Spirulina subsalsa PCC 9445: one gene and its partner. The main gene of each other region encodes a partner of the protein of the gene in region 2 in a complex. Links are inferred from orthologs where the notes say so. Each region holds a gene or a part of one and is shown on either strand. Other genes may lie near its edges. The genes, in order: mnmE and mnmG.

The links.
Region 1: the proteins of mnmG (region 2) and mnmE are in contact, whole or in part, in a solved structure (PDB 9HIP), measured with the Escherichia coli proteins. The link is inferred for Spirulina subsalsa PCC 9445 from one-to-one orthologs.

Annotation. Positions count from the first base shown.
Region 1 is NZ_JH980292.1:3,699,342-3,706,943, reverse strand. What follows is about bases 15-3,014. They hold mnmE (tRNA uridine-5-carboxymethylaminomethyl(34) synthesis GTPase MnmE), read right to left. Parts: upstream 2,199-3,014; coding sequence 831-2,198; downstream 15-830. Other genes in these bases: SPI9445_RS27740 (serine/threonine protein kinase), read right to left, coding at 2,198-3,014; SPI9445_RS25955 (cyanoexosortase A system-associated protein), read right to left, coding at 144-824; hpsJ-A (HpsJ-like protein, cyanoexosortase A-associated), read right to left, coding at 15-99. Outside these bases: more of hpsJ-A, read right to left, coding at 1-14; more of SPI9445_RS27740, read right to left, coding at 3,015-3,820; SPI9445_RS0116885 (CBS domain-containing protein), read right to left, coding at 3,866-6,721; heat-inducible transcriptional repressor HrcA, read right to left, coding at 6,730-7,602. UniProt on the Escherichia coli protein: Exhibits a very high intrinsic GTPase hydrolysis rate. Involved in the addition of a carboxymethylaminomethyl (cmnm) group at the wobble position (U34) of certain tRNAs, forming tRNA-cmnm(5)s(2)U34.
Region 2 is NZ_JH980292.1:4,757,039-4,764,533, forward strand. The notes cover bases 1,566-4,458. They hold mnmG (tRNA uridine-5-carboxymethylaminomethyl(34) synthesis enzyme MnmG), read left to right. Parts: upstream 1,566-2,006; coding sequence 2,007-3,911; downstream 3,912-4,458. Other genes in these bases: gltD (glutamate synthase small subunit), read left to right, coding at 1,566-1,608; SPI9445_RS0121705 (hypothetical protein), read left to right, coding at 1,651-1,863; SPI9445_RS0121715 (DUF5132 domain-containing protein), read left to right, coding at 4,191-4,458. In the rest of the region: more of gltD, read left to right, coding at 127-1,565; more of SPI9445_RS0121715, read left to right, coding at 4,459-4,490; SPI9445_RS0121720 (hypothetical protein), read right to left, coding at 4,585-4,833; SPI9445_RS0121725 (heavy metal translocating P-type ATPase), read right to left, coding at 4,947-7,145; SPI9445_RS0121730 (HMA2 domain-containing protein), read right to left, coding at 7,249-7,495. UniProt on the Escherichia coli protein: NAD-binding protein involved in the addition of a carboxymethylaminomethyl (cmnm) group at the wobble position (U34) of certain tRNAs, forming tRNA-cmnm(5)s(2)U34.

The DNA of each region.
Region 1 (7,602 bases), 1.1 Mb from region 2 along the record:
GATTTCCTCAACTTTTCCACTCATTTCGGCTAAATATTGATTAGAGTGTTGAGACTCTAAGGGTTGTTCAGGATCGGGGGATTGGGGGGAAGAGGTCATATTTTTTTCTTGACTTATAAGCTAAAATATGCAGCAGAGATGGGTTAGGTAGAGGGGAGATTCCGAAGATGCGATCGCCACCAATCATACCAACCTGTCCAAACCTCCTCAACCACCTCTAAGGGATCCGCTAGAGGAACGTCGGATGCAGGCATGATGATTAAAGTCCAAAAACACCGAGGATCTCGCAGGGGTTGTTCTCCCGTTAACCAAGCCAGCAGCCTTGTTCCGTCTAAACCATAGCGATAACCATTTTGTTTAAACTGTAAATGAGTCACCGTGCTATGACCTCTGGCATTAATACAGGCTGTGAGATAAGTATAATCTGGATTGGCGGTCACAGCATAAAACCCTTGAGTAGGATGTTCTCGAATTTCTACAGGTTGGGAAATATTAGCATATTGTTTCATTAATGTTCTGGCATCTTCTTCATTCGTAACAAGGCGCATTTCGACTTGAATCACTCGGTTATTCTGTTGGTAGTAATAGGTCTTGGCTTGGGGGAATAAATCGGGGTCTGACCTTTGCTTAATTTCTAACGGTTTTGTGATAGATTTCCAGTGAGGAATCGGGACATTTGCGGGAAACTCAGGTACTGTTACAACCGCTTGAGGAATGGAGGGAGAGGGTTGAGAAAACAGAATTTTCACGAAGCTAAACCATACCCCCACACAAATGAGGATGAGCAAAGGAAGGCGGATTTTTTGTTCAAAAAATTGGTTCATGGCTAGCTATTTGCCAATACAAAACCGACTAAAAATCTGGTCTAAAACGGACTCAGTAACACCTTCTCCGGTAATTTCCCCTAATGCTTGAATGGCACTGCGTAGGTCAATTGTCCAGAAGTCTAGGGGGAGTTGTTCGTTAATAGTTTGTTGCACTTGTTCTAAGGCAATTTTAGCCCGGGTGAGGGCGGCTCCTTGGCGTTGGTTGATAGCAATATCAAGGTTAGTGGCGGTGAGTTGTCCTGTTTTGATGGTGTTCAGGATGGCTTGTTCTAGGTCGGGGATGCCCTGATGGTGGGCGACGGCGGTATAAACGACTTGCTGGATTTCGGGGGGGTAGTGGACTTGTTGGGGGGAGGCGAGGTCAATTTTGTTCAGGATGAGGATGAGGGGGCGGTGTTTGACTTGTTGGTAAATTTCGTCATCTTCGGGAGTCCAACCGCTTGGGGTGTCTAGGGTGTAGAGGATGAGGTCGGCACTTTGGGCGGCTTGACGCGATCGCGCTACCCCAATTTGCTCGACGGTATCCACGGTATGGCGGATTCCGGCCGTGTCTAAGACTTGAATAGGAATCCCCCCCACAATCAGGCTAGACTCGACTACATCCCGCGTCGTGCCGGGGAGTTCTGTAACAATAGCGCGATCGCTCCGACTCCAAGCATTAAGCAAACTGGATTTCCCCACATTAGGACGGCCGACAATGGCCACTTTTAAACCACTACGCAGCAATTCCCCCCGGTCGGCTGTGGCTAAAATCTCCTCGACGACCTTTAACGCCCCCTTTAGGTCTTTTTTGACCTGTTCCTCATCTAACGGGGGTAAATCGTCCTCAAAATCGATGCGTGCTTCCACGTCTGCGAGGATATCCAGACAAATTTTCCGCAAATCACGGATCGGGTGAGCGAGTTTGCCCTGTAGTCCAGCGAGGGCGAGGCTGGCCGCTTGGGGAGAACGCGCCCCCACTAAATCCGCCACGCTTTCGGCTTGGGTGAGGTCAATTCGCCCGTTGAGAAAGGCACGCAGGCTAAACTCCCCCGGCTGGGCGAGTCTAGCCCCCCCTTCCAGACACAACTGTAGAACTCGTTGTACGGGAATCATGCCCCCGTGACAGTGGAACTCCACCACATCCTCCCGCGTGAAAGAGCGGGGCGCTTGCATAATCAGCAATAAGGCCTCATCAATTTGTTCCCCAGTGTGGGGGTGGCGGATGTAGCCGTAGAGGATGCGGTGGCTGACCCAGCGTTGCTTGCCCGGTGGGTGAAAGATACGCTGGGCGAGGGCGAGGGCTTCTTTGCCCGATACCCTTACAATGCCGATGCTCCCCTGTTCTGGAACAATGGCCGTTGCGATCGCTGCGATTGTCTCACCCTGCATCATTCATCCCCAGTCTCTTGTTCCTTAAATTCTCGCGGGGGGAAGGACTGCTCAACGTGCCAGAAGGACGATCCCGCCTCCGTGGGACGATTGAGACGGAGGGACAAACCAAAGCCCGCCCCGGCCGAAGCGGCGATCGCACTGGTCATGAGTAATGCTCCCATCGGAAAACGGACTTTCACCATTTGGCTCTGGGGGCGCGCCTTCCCTTTCCGTTTCTGGGTGGGGCGGGGGCTAGTTTTGGGGCGTTTTTGGGGAGAGGATACCGTCAGGGCAACAGATCCCGCTTCTAACTCTTCGAGAGGGGTAGGAGAGGGGTCCATTTCCCCAGTCGGCGCTTGTTGACGTTCAATTTCCTGTTGAATTTGCCGTTCAAACTCTAAGCGCGCTAAACGTTCGGCTTCTAAACGTTCGGTTTCTAAACGGGCAAGACGTTCATTTTCCAACCGTTCAAACTCTAAACGCGCTAAACGTTCATTTTCTAAACGTTCAAACTCTAAACGGGCAAGACGTTCATTTTCTAGGCGTTCAAACTCTAAACGGGCAAGACGTTCGTTTTCTAAACGTTCGGCTTCTAAACGGGCGAGACGTTCATTTTCTAAGCGTTCGGCTTCTAAACGGGCTAAACGTTCATTTTCTAGGCGTTCAAACTCTAAACGGGCTAAACGTTCATTTTCTAAACGTTCGGCTTCCAAACGGGCGAGACGCTCATTTTCTAAGCGTTCGGCTTCTAAACGGGCTAAACGTTCATTTTCCAGCCGTTCCGCCTGTAATTGTGCCTCTAACTGGGCTTGTAAGGCCTGCTGTTCTCGTTCCCAGACCTCCCGCCATAAGGAAGACCAATCCGCCACCGTTTGAGGGCGGTCAATGGCAGAGAGAGCCATCCCCCGTAAAATTGTGGCGCGGGTGGGGGAACTAATCTCCCGGGGGAACTTCTGCCATTTTTCCGGGGGAATATGCCCCAAAACCGGAACCGGAGGGGGAGCATCCCCGGTCAACATAAAATAAAACGTCGCACTGAGGCTATAAATATCCGTTGCGGAAGAACAGGGTTTTTTCGGATTGTGTTGTTCTAGGGCAGAATAACCCGGTGCGATTAAGTTGGCGTGAGTTTGGCGAATTTCTGGGGTAAGTTCTGCGGTAAAGCCAAAATCCACCAAAACCACATCATTGGTTTCGGGGCGGTAGATAATATTGCGCGGGTGGACATCTAAATGCTTTAAGCCCTGTTGATGGAGCCGTTGCAAGGCGGAGGCAATTTGATTAATCCACTCTCTAGCTTGGTCTTCTGGGATTCTACCTTGAGCGGCGACGTGATCGGCAAGGTTTACCCCTAGGATTCTGTCATAGACAATGTAGGGTTGTCCGTCTTCCTCGAAAAACTCCCAAATGCCGGGTAAGTGGGGGTGAACACATTGTTTCAGTTGTTGAGCCAGCTTGAGAAATCGTTCCCTAAATTTGGGGAATTGGGGATGGTCTTGCAAGCTGGAGGCAAGGGTTTTGATCATGACGGGCTTCCCCGTACCGACTTCTACCGCTTGGTAGGTCAGGCTAAAGATTCCTTGACCAATGGTGGTGTCGAGGCTGTATTTGAAATCGTTGTAGGTTGCCGTGGTTGTCATGGTTCGGTACTGGGGAATGGGGAACAGGGGATTAGGGGGACTGGGTTACTGTTTGGTTTGGGGTAGGGGGAAATATTGGGTTAGGAATGCCTCGGCTTGAGGGCGATCGCTAATTACTCCATCTAAGGTAGCAGAAAGAAGCCGTTCTAGGATTTCTCGGTACAATGGCCCCGGTTTATAACCCAATTGTTTTAAATCATGACCCGTGAGAGGGGCGCGACGGTGGGATAAATCTATTAGATAGTGCCAGATCTGCCGCCGCACGGGTCGGGGGCTTTTCACGGCTAAAAGGGCTAACAGGGGGAGTGAATAATCCCGCAAGGTCTGGACAATCTCACTGGGGGGGATATCCCCAGACAGCCCCAACACTTTAACCAACCTTTGACGAGCGTCTGGTAAGAGTTTCAACCGTTTGACACCATCGGCGGAGAGTTCCAAACTTTGGGCGACTTTCCAGCCTTCTGAGGGGGGTAACTCTGCCAGCAGGAGTTCTAAACGCAGTTGCCAATGGTCTAGGTGGTGTTGGGGGTCAAAGCGTTCTAAACCTCGGTCAAACAGGCGGATTTGCCACCAGAGGCGAGGGTTGAGTTCTAGGGTGGGATGGAGACAGCGCAAGGCTCCGAGATCATTGAGTAGTTCTAGGGCGGGTTTCCAGTAGGGGGCTTCTAATATATATCTTAATTCAGCCTTGAGGCGGGTCGTCAGGGCGGGGGCGGGATTTTGTTGGGAACGAGAACGATCATATACGCCGCTTGTGATGGCATAGCGGATATATTGTTCTGTTTGGGCTTCAAGGTGAAAGCCTAGACGCACGGCAAGCCGCACGGCGCGGTAGATGCGGGTGGGATCTTCGATGAAGCTGTTGGCATGGAGGACGCGCAAGGTGTGCGATCGCAAATCTAACAACCCGCCAAAAAAGTCTAACAGTTCCCCCTCTCTGGGTGAGGTGAGGCGAATGGCGAGGGCGTTGATGGTAAAATCCCGGCGGTACAAGTCTTGACGGATTGAACTGGCCTCGACTTCGGGATTGGCGGCCGGGTAGGGATAAAATTCTGTCCGCGCTGTGGCAATATCCACCGCTAAGGAGCCAAAGGTGGGATCTTTATGCCACAACAAGGCGGCCGTTTGGAAAGCCCCATGCACTTCTAGGCGGGCTTGGGGGTAGTGTTTTTGTACCGCTTTGGCCAGTTCTACCCCGGCTCCGGTTTGGGCGGTGCGGTGGAAGCCATCCACTACTAGGTCGATGTCTTGGAGGAAGGCGGGGGGGTTGGAGTTATCCCCCCTAGCCCCCTTTTGGAAGGGGGGGACAAGAGGGGGGATAGGAGAGGGCGTAATGCTTGCGCCCCTAACGCCCTCGGGTGTTGTTCCTCTCGCTTTTTGGGCATCTTGCTGCATGATTAAATCCCGCACAGCACCCCCCACTAAATACAAATGCCAGCCCCGTTGTTCGGCTTCTTGGCTCACTTGTTCTAAAAACTGCCAAATCGCCCCCGGAATTAGCGCTTGAGGTTTGGGGATTAAACAACTCGCCCAACGGTGCCGCTTCCCATTCCCCGAAGTGTTGCCCATTTCCCCCATGCCCCAGTTTTCCCCTTGACGCACTCTCAGGACATCTGTCCTCGTCACAATCCCCACTAAATGCCCTTGGTCAATCACAGGTAAGCGCCCCACATCATAGGTCACCATCAGGGACTCAATTTCCGGCACGGTGGTTTCTGGGGTGATGGTTTTCAGGGTGTCGGTTTGGCTCATATAGCCCTTAACGGGGGCGTGTTGGAAGCCATGATGGAGGGCTAAATCTAAATCCCGACGGCAAATAATGCCCACTAACTGATCCTGTTCATCCACCACCGATAAGCCCGAATGACCATAACGCAGTAAAATCCGTTGGGCTTCGGCGATGGTGATCTGGGGGCGAATGGTACGCACAGGGGAGGACATAATATCCCGTGCTATCAGGGGGTGGGGCAGTTGATCAATGAGTTGGTTAACAAATTCCTGTAAAGTGTCGCTGGCGTTTACATTTTTCAGCGTGGCTGAGGTGGCCTGGGCATGGCCGCCCCCACCGACGGCCTGGAAGAGGGGGAGGATGGTTGTGTTGGGAATGCGCGATCGCCCAATCACCGTTAAACGACTCCCACTTTCCGCACTCCGTTGATACTGCACGCCAAAAAACAGGGCATCGGATTCCGTTAAATCCATTAACCGTTCCGCAATACTGGATAAGCCCGGAACAAAGCCCTCTGTATCTAAACAAACCCAAGTCAGGGTATAGCCCTGTACTTTCACTCGTTCTAAGCCCTCTAGCGCGGCCGAGAGCAGCTTTTGTAGGCGGGGGGTGAGTCCGGGGTCGATATAGTCCCGAATGCCCTGTAAATCCGCGCCTTGCTCCATCAGCCAAGCCAACGCCCGCACATCCCGCGCTGTAGTTTGATCAAAGGTGAGGGATCCGGTGTCTACATGAATTCCCAACGCCATCACCGTAGCTTCTGGGGAGGCGAGAGACACCCCCGCGCTTTGGAGTTTCTCCACAATTAACGTCGTCGTCGCCCCCACATTCTCCACCTGTCGCAGGGTGGCGGGGATGTCACTGTGGCTGTCCCAATGGTGATCATAGACCTCGATGGCTTCGAGATGGGGCAAATCTAACCAGGCGGCGCTTTTCCCTAGGCGATCGCGCTGTTGGGTATCCACCACCATAATCCGTTTCAGTCGTTGGGGGGTAACACTGCGCTGTTCAATTAACAACAACTCATCCCGATACAACGCCAGAAAATTTTTCACCCCCGGATGAGCGCCCCCTGTTAACACCAACTTCGCCCCCACCCTTAACCGCGTCAAGCCCACAGCCGCGCCCAACGCATCAAAATCAACGGTTTGGTGACAGAGAATGATGTCCATAAAATGGCTTAACTTAACGCCTCAGATACAGAATAGGCGGCCGCTTCAACTAAGGTAATGGCATTTTCATATAACATCCGCGTCGGACCAATTAAACCAATACTCCCTACAGGAATATCGCCCTTTTTATAATTGGCAGAAATGACCGTACAAATGCTTAAGGGTTCGAGGGAATTTTCTGCGCCAATTCTTACGGAAACTCGCGGAAATTTATCCTCAAAATCGGGATATTCAAAGATAAGCGGAAAGAGTTGTTCTTGTTCTTCTTCTAGTAAGTGCAGCAACATTTGCACCTGTTGGACTTCCGAAAATTCGGGCTGGCGCAGGGCTTCAGAAATGCCGCGAATCAGAATCGGTGTAGATTCTTTGGCTTGATTTTCTCGCACCAAGACTTTAACAATATCTTGAACAAATTGGGTATATTTTTGAAACTCTTGGTCTAATTCTCCCCAATTTAAGGTATTTAACACCGCTAAAGATTTGCCCTTGAGTCTACGATTAAGGAAATTTGACAACAATTCTAATTCACTTTCTAAGTCTTCCTCTTCATTAGAATCCCGTTGGGGTAAGTCAATTAGTAAAGATTGGGTATAATAGGCATCAGCCACCACTAACAACATCACCTGTTTTTCATTGACTGGGATGAGTTGAATATGGCGCAATTGGTTTTGAGAATTTTGGGGCAGTGTAATTAAAGCAATATGTCCGCTTAAACTGGCTAAAATTTGAGCAGCGCGTTTTAAAAGGGTTTCGACATTATAGGTTTCCCAGTTCAATTGCTGGGCATATAATTCTATTAAATGTTCTCCCCAAGACTGATCAAGACTCATCAAATCATCCACATAAATCCGATAGCCTGAGTCTGAGGGAACACGTCCGGC
Region 2 (7,495 bases):
AACAAACTGGCTAAACTGACTAAGTAACCCCATTCTGAATAGAGAATTGGTCAAACTAAGACTTGATCAAGGGGAATCGACCATTCACTGACCTTCACTATAGAGGACACACTAGAGGATATAACTATGGGAAAACCAACGGGTTTTATTGAATATCTACGCGAAGTCCCCTCAGAACTCTCCCCTTCAGAACGTATTCAAAACTGGGACGAGTTCCATTTATCCATGCCCGAGGAGAAACTCCGCACCCAAAGTGCGCGGTGTATGGACTGTGGAACGCCCTTCTGCCATACAGGTACAATTATTAGTGGGATGGCCAGTGGTTGCCCGATCAATAACCTAATTCCCGAGTGGAATGATTTAGTGTATCGGGGTTTGTGGGAAGAAGCCCTCGATCGTCTGCACAAAACCAATAATTTCCCCGAATTTACTGGCCGTGTGTGTCCCGCCCCCTGTGAGGGATCTTGTGTGTTAGGGATTCATAACCCCCCTGTTACTATTAAGAATATTGAATGTTCTATTGTTGACAAAGGTTGGGATGAAGGTTGGATCACCGCAGAACCGCCCAGCAAACGAACCGGGAAAAAAGTGGCTATTGTCGGATCGGGTCCAGCAGGTTTAGCCGCCGCTGCTCAGTTGAATAAAGCCGGGCATTGGGTCACAGTGTATGAACGGGCAGATCGTCCCGGTGGATTGTTAATGTATGGCATTCCTAATATGAAACTGGATAAGCGGGACGTGGTGTTACGTCGAATTGAACTCCTCGAACAAGAAGGGATTAAGTTTGTTTGTAATACCGAAATCGGCAAAGATTTATCGGCCGAAACCTTGCTCAATGAATATGATGCCGTTGTGCTTTGTACTGGAGCAACAAAACCCCGAGATTTACCCATTGAAGGGCGGGAACTATCGGGGATTCACTTTGCTATGGAGTTCTTAACGGCGAACACACAAACCTTGCTCGATGGAACCGGAATTCCCCCCATTTCGGCACAGGGGAAAGATGTAGTGATTATCGGGGGGGGTGATACGGGAACTGACTGTGTGGGAACTTCGATTCGTCATGGCTGCAACAGCTTAGTTCAGTTGGAAATTATGCCTAAACCCCCCAACGAACGGGCGGCGAATAATCCCTGGCCGGAGTGGCCGAAGGTTTATCGGATGGACTATGGTCAAGAGGAAGCGGCCGCTAAGTTTGGCGATGATCCTCGTTTTTACCTGACGACGGCCACGAAGTTTGAGGGGGACGAACAAGGTCAGGTGAAGGCCGTGCATACGGTGGATATTGAATGGCAGAAGGACGAACAAGGTCGTTTTAGCCCAAAACCGATTGCGGGAACTGAAAAGGTGATTCCTACCCAGTTGGTGTTACTGGCGATGGGTTTCTTGGGACCAGAACAACCATTGTTAGATGCCCTGGGACTGGAACGAGATGCCCGCAGTAATGTTAAGGCAGACTATGGGCAGTATGAAACCAGTTTACCCGGTGTGTTTGCGGCGGGGGATTGTCGGCGTGGTCAAAGTTTGGTCGTGTGGGCGATTAATGAGGGGCGGGGTGTTGCCCGTCAGTGTGACCTGTATCTGATGGGAGCTTCGGATCTACCGTAGCTTTTACTGATTATTTGTTTTATTGATTTTTGGAGGGATTGGATGATGTTATTATCTCCGCGCAAGGTTTACCATAATTTGGCGTTGTTGGAAAAGGTAGATGTGGCGACGAGCGCCCTTTACCGTCAACAGGCCCAAGAGGTGTTAGCGGATGAGTCGGTTAGTTTGACTTGGCGGCAGGCGATCGCACATCGTTTGAATGACGCGAATCATCGTCTGGAACTCAAGGTGGTGAGTCCTAACGATAGTTACTAATCAAAGACGGGGATTCTTCATTCATAGACTCGCCATAATTTGGCAGGATTTCTCCAACCAAACTAGAGGGCAAATCTTCTGAAGCGTTTGGGGTGTGGCAGAATTGATAATTAATTCCCCACACCCCCTATTCCTCATCCCCTATGACAAAACCCAACTTTCAAGACGAATTCGACATCATCGTAATCGGAGGCGGTCATTCCGGTTGTGAAGCCGCCCTAGCCGCCGCCCGCTTAGGCTGTCGGACTCTCATGCTCACCCTCAACCTCGATAAAATCGCCTGGCAACCCTGCAATCCCGCCGTCGGAGGCCCCGCTAAATCCCAACTGACCCATGAAATCGATGCCTTGGGCGGGGAAATCGGGAAAATGGCCGACCGTACCTACCTCCAAAAGCGCGTTCTCAATATCTCTCGCGGCCCCGCCGTTTGGGCCTTGCGCGCTCAAACCGATAAACGACAATATGCCCGCGTGATGAAAAATATTGTCGAACATCAAGAAAACTTGGTCATCCGTGAAGGCATGGCCACCGACCTCATCCTAGGCAAAAACCAAGAAATCCTAGGCCTAGAAACCTATTTCGGAACCTGTTTCGCGGCCAAAGCCGTTGTTCTCACCACCGGAACCTTTTTAGGGGGGAAAATTTGGGTCGGGACTAAATCCATGCCAGCCGGACGCGCTGGGGAATTTGCCGCCGTCGGTCTGACCGAAACCCTCAATAAACTAGGCTTTGAAACCGGACGACTCAAAACCGGAACCCCCGCCCGCGTCGATAAACGCTCGGCGGACTACTCCAAAATGGAAGTCCAACCCCCTGATGAACAAGTCCGTTGGTTCAGCTTTGACCCAGAGGTGTGGGTTGAGCAAGAACAAATGAATTGCTATCTCACCCGCACCACCCCAGAAACTCATCGTTTAATTCGGGAAAACCTGCACCTTTCCCCAGTTTATGGGGGCTTTATTGATGCCAAAGGCCCTCGCTATTGTCCCAGTATTGAGGACAAAATCGTGCGTTTTGCCGATAAGGAATCTCACCAGATATTCATTGAACCGGAAGGCCGAGATATCCCAGAACTGTATATTCAAGGCTTCTCAACAGGTTTACCGGAAACCTTACAATTGGCGATGTTACGCAGTTTACCCGGCCTAGAAAACTGTGTAATGTTGCGCCCTGCCTATGCGGTGGAATATGACTATCTCCCGGCGACTCAGTGTTATCCAACCCTGATGACTAAGTATATTGAGGGGCTATTTTCGGCGGGACAAATTAACGGGACAACGGGTTATGAAGAAGCGGCCGCTCAGGGGATTGTGGCGGGCATTAATGCGGTGCGTTTTGTCCGAGGGGAGCAGATGATTGTTTTTCCTCGGGAGCAAAGTTATTTAGGAACGTTAATTGATGATTTATGTACAAAAGATTTGCGTGAACCCTACCGGATGTTAACCTCTCGGTCTGAATATCGGCTCTTGTTACGGTCTGATAATGCCGATCAACGGTTAACGCCTATTGGTCGAAAAATCGGCTTAATTGATGACCGTCGCTGGGCATTATTTACGGAAAAATATGCCAAAATTGCGGCGGAAAAAGAACGGCTACAAACCACTCGGGTTAAGGAGAATGACCCGGTAGGATTGAAAATTGTGGCGGATACTCAGCAAAAAATTAAGGGGTCTATTACCCTAGGAGATTTACTCCGTCGTCCCGGTTTCCACTATGAGCATTTAGAACAGTATGGCTTAGGAGATACTGGGTTAAAACAAGCGGAAAAGGAAGGGGCGGAAATTGATCTTAAATATTCCGGTTATATCCAACGTCAGCAAAATCAAATTGATGAAATTGCTCGTCATGCCAATAAAAAACTACCGGAAGATTTGGACTACATGATGATTGATACTTTGTCAATGGAAGCCCGAGAAAAATTAACAAAAGTTCGTCCTTTAACGGTGGGTCAGGCTTCTCGCACGGGGGGCGTTAATCCGGCGGATGTTAACGCTTTGTTGATTTATTTAGAGGTACAAAATCGTCAGGCTGTAGCGGGGGCGAAATAATCGGTTCTATGAGGGGGGATTCATGGATTCCCCCCAAGATAGGGGCTGAAACTCTACAATCTCTCTCCCAGTCTCGGCGAAGGAATTTTAGGGCGTACTCCATTGTTGCTGAAAGAGTTATATAATAGAAAGAATGGGTCATCTGCTGGGTTGATTTATTCGGTTAAGTTCTATGAATAAATAAAGTGAAAGTCTTACACGGTTGTATGTGGGGGGACTCCCCCCACACCCCCCAATAAGCAGACTCCCTACCCTATCACTGTATTCTCCACAAAACCCATGTTAGAACAAGCTAGACACATCTATCAGAGAACCTCTCCCGCTAAAGCCATTGCTTTGGGGATTGGTGCGCTCGTCTTAGCCCCTACTGTCGCCTCATTACTAAAACCTGTGGCTAAGGCAACCATTAAAACGGGTTTGGTTTTATACGATAAAACGAAAGGAACTATTGCCGAGGCCGGAGAAGTTTTGGGGGATATTGTGGCGGAAGCTAAGGCGGAAGTGGTGGCGGAACAAGCCCAAAAAGAATCCCAAAATGCTCAACTGACAAGTCAAGCGAGTGGCGGTGAATTGTCTTAGTTCTTGATTGTTTTTTACCAGTTTTCCAATCAATTTTAGAGGAGTAGAATGTGCCAACACACTTTCGTTCTACTCCTTTTTTGTGTTGGTTGGCCTAGGATGCGCTACGGGACGCATTTCCTGCCGATTTAGGGGCTTGGGACTCCTGATAGAGAGATAAGCCACTTTTGATAATTCCTTTCAATACGGGTTTACCGAGTTTGACGGCGGCTGGTAAAACAATTGTTCCGGCGACGAGCGCTCCTAAGCCGAGTAGGGCGGTGGGGCTGCCTGTCTGACGATCTTCGATCATTTCCCTTAAATGGAAGGTTAAAACAGATTTATCCCAGTGAATCAATGACATGGTTAAGCGCGAGTATAGAATGGGTAAAGAGTAATTTAAAGCTTGGGGAGAGTTCCCCTTTGCTCCATATTATTGCATAAGTTTCTCAACAATTAACCGAGATCAGGAAAGATTTACAGGACTATATTGGTTTCGATGTGATGCTGGACGAGGGGGCGTAAACTGTTCAATCCGGCGGCGATCGCGGTTCCATTGTGGATAATCGTTGCCCAGAGGGGATTGAGTCCCACCGTTGCCGCCAAACCTAAGCCCAAGAGATTGGGCGCTACAACTAAAAAGGTATTCTGTTCAATCAAAGCGCGAGTTTCTTGGGCAATGGCGATCGCCTCCAAAACACTCCCGAGATCATTATTCATCAACACCACATCCGCCGTTTCCCGCGCCACATCTGACCCATCCTCAAAAGAAATCGACACATCCGCATAGGCCAAAGCCACCGAATCATTCAACCCATCCCCCACAAAAGCCACCGTCCGCCCGCCCCGGTGCAAATCCCGCACAATCTTCGCCTTGTCCTCCGGAAACGCCTCCCCATGCACCTGAGAGGGCGGAATATTCAACACCTGAGCCACCTCCCGCGCCCGTTGTTGCTTATCCCCCGTCAAGAGATGAATCCTCATCCCATAGTCCTCCTGCAACTTCTGAATCACCCGCGCACTCTCCGGCCGGAGGGGATCCGTGAACTGCATCACCCCCTCCAACCTGCCATCACAGGCCAGATAAATCAACGAGAACCACTCCGAAAGACCGCCCAGGGGAAAAACATCCTTTTGGGCCTCTCCCCAGTCCAAGCCCTGTAAATCCCCCAGCACCACACCCTGTTCTTGTAAAAACTTCTCACTCCCCACCAACACCCACACCCCATCAACCACCGCATCCATGCCTAACCCCAGTTCATAATGCCAGTGATCCCGAGGTAACAGATCAACCCCCTGCCCTTGGGCATACTCTACAACCGCCTCAGCGATGGGATGGGTAATTCTCTGTTCCGCCGAAGCCGCCAACTGAGCCAAACGCTCAAAGGAAAAACGGTCAGTCAGTCGCCCCAACCCTACCACCTTAACCTGACCTTGGGTGAGGGTTCCGGTTTTATCAAAAACCACCGTATCCACTTCCGCTAATAACTCCAACGTCCGCCCACTACGGACTAAAATCCCGTGACGGGTAGTATGACTTAAGGCCCCTAAAAAGGCCGTCGGCATCGATACCCGAATCCCCGTCACAAAATCCAACGTTAGAATCGAAGCCGCCCGCGCTGCGTCTTGGGTCGTCAGCCACACCAACCCCGCTAAGGTCAGAGAGGGCAGAATCAACCGATCCGCCACCTTAGCCGCATAGTTCGCCATACGGGTATCATGGACGGGGGCTTTTTGTAATAACTCAATACTGGCGGCCGCCCGGGTTTTTTCTCCCACCCGCTCACAAGTTAGGCGAATTTGACCAGACCGGACTAGGGTAGAAGCATAAACTAAGGTACCAGGCACCGCCACAATGGGCATAGATTCCCCGGTGAGTTGTTGCTGGTCAATGGTCGCTTCTCCTTTGATGACAACCCCATCCACGGGAATCCGTTCTCCGGGATAAACCACCACCGTTTCCCCCACCTGCACCGCATTACTGGGGATTTGGGTAATTTGTGCGTCTCGTTCCACCCAAGCAAAACGCCCAATGGTATCTAACAAGTCGGCTGTTTCCTTTTCTGTCGAACGGGCGGTTTTTTCTCGGATCAAGTCCCCCAGTTCATGGAGGGTAATCACGAGGGAGGGGGTGATTAATTTGCCTTGAAAACTGCTTAAAATCAGGGCGAGGAAGTCCAGACCGTCAATATTTAGTTTTCGGTCTACCCATAAGCTCTTAAAGGCTCGTTGGGAAACGGGAAAGGCGGCGGCAACGAGGGCGGCACGGGCGAAGAAGCGTAGGGGTAAGCTTGCCCATCGGTAACTGGCAAAGGCTAAGAGGGTGGCTGTGGTGGGTAGGGCGAGACTAGACCATTGTTCTAGACCCTCGAAGCGGGGGGGATTAAGTTTGGGGGGGGATGGGAGGAGGGGGAACGCCTCAAGGACGGGTTGCAAGACTTGCCAAAATCGCCGACAAACTTCTGTCGGGTCTGAGGTGGAGTGATAAATCACCACGGAGGCGGCGGAGGGGTTAATTCGGCAGTTTTCCACCCAAGATTGTAGGCGTAACTTGGCCTGTAAGGACTCGGTGAGGGGCTTATTTTTTTGGACTTGCGGCACTCGTAAGCGTACCCGACCGGGGACGGTGTGAATGAGGGTGGGGGCGGTTAGGTCAGGGGAGGAGGGGGAGGACATGAGGGGGGGAGGGGGAGCAGGGGAGTGGGGAGTGGGGGGTAGGGAGTGGGGGGTAGGGAGAGGGGGAATTAAGACTTATTCCCTATTCCCTGTTCCCTATTCCCTAGTTAGATTCGGAATCTTGACTAGCGGTTTCTAGAATATTCATTAAACGCAGACCTAGTTCTAATTCGCTCAAATTACCCGTGTGGTAATGAATGACGATGGAGGAGGCTGCACGGTTGACGCGCACATGGATCACTTGCTCCTCGGCGTTGAGGAGTCGTTCTAAGCGTTTGGCAAAGGCGGAATTACTACTCAGTTCGGGGATGCGTAGGCGAATGCGGCCGGGGACGGAATGAATAATCGTA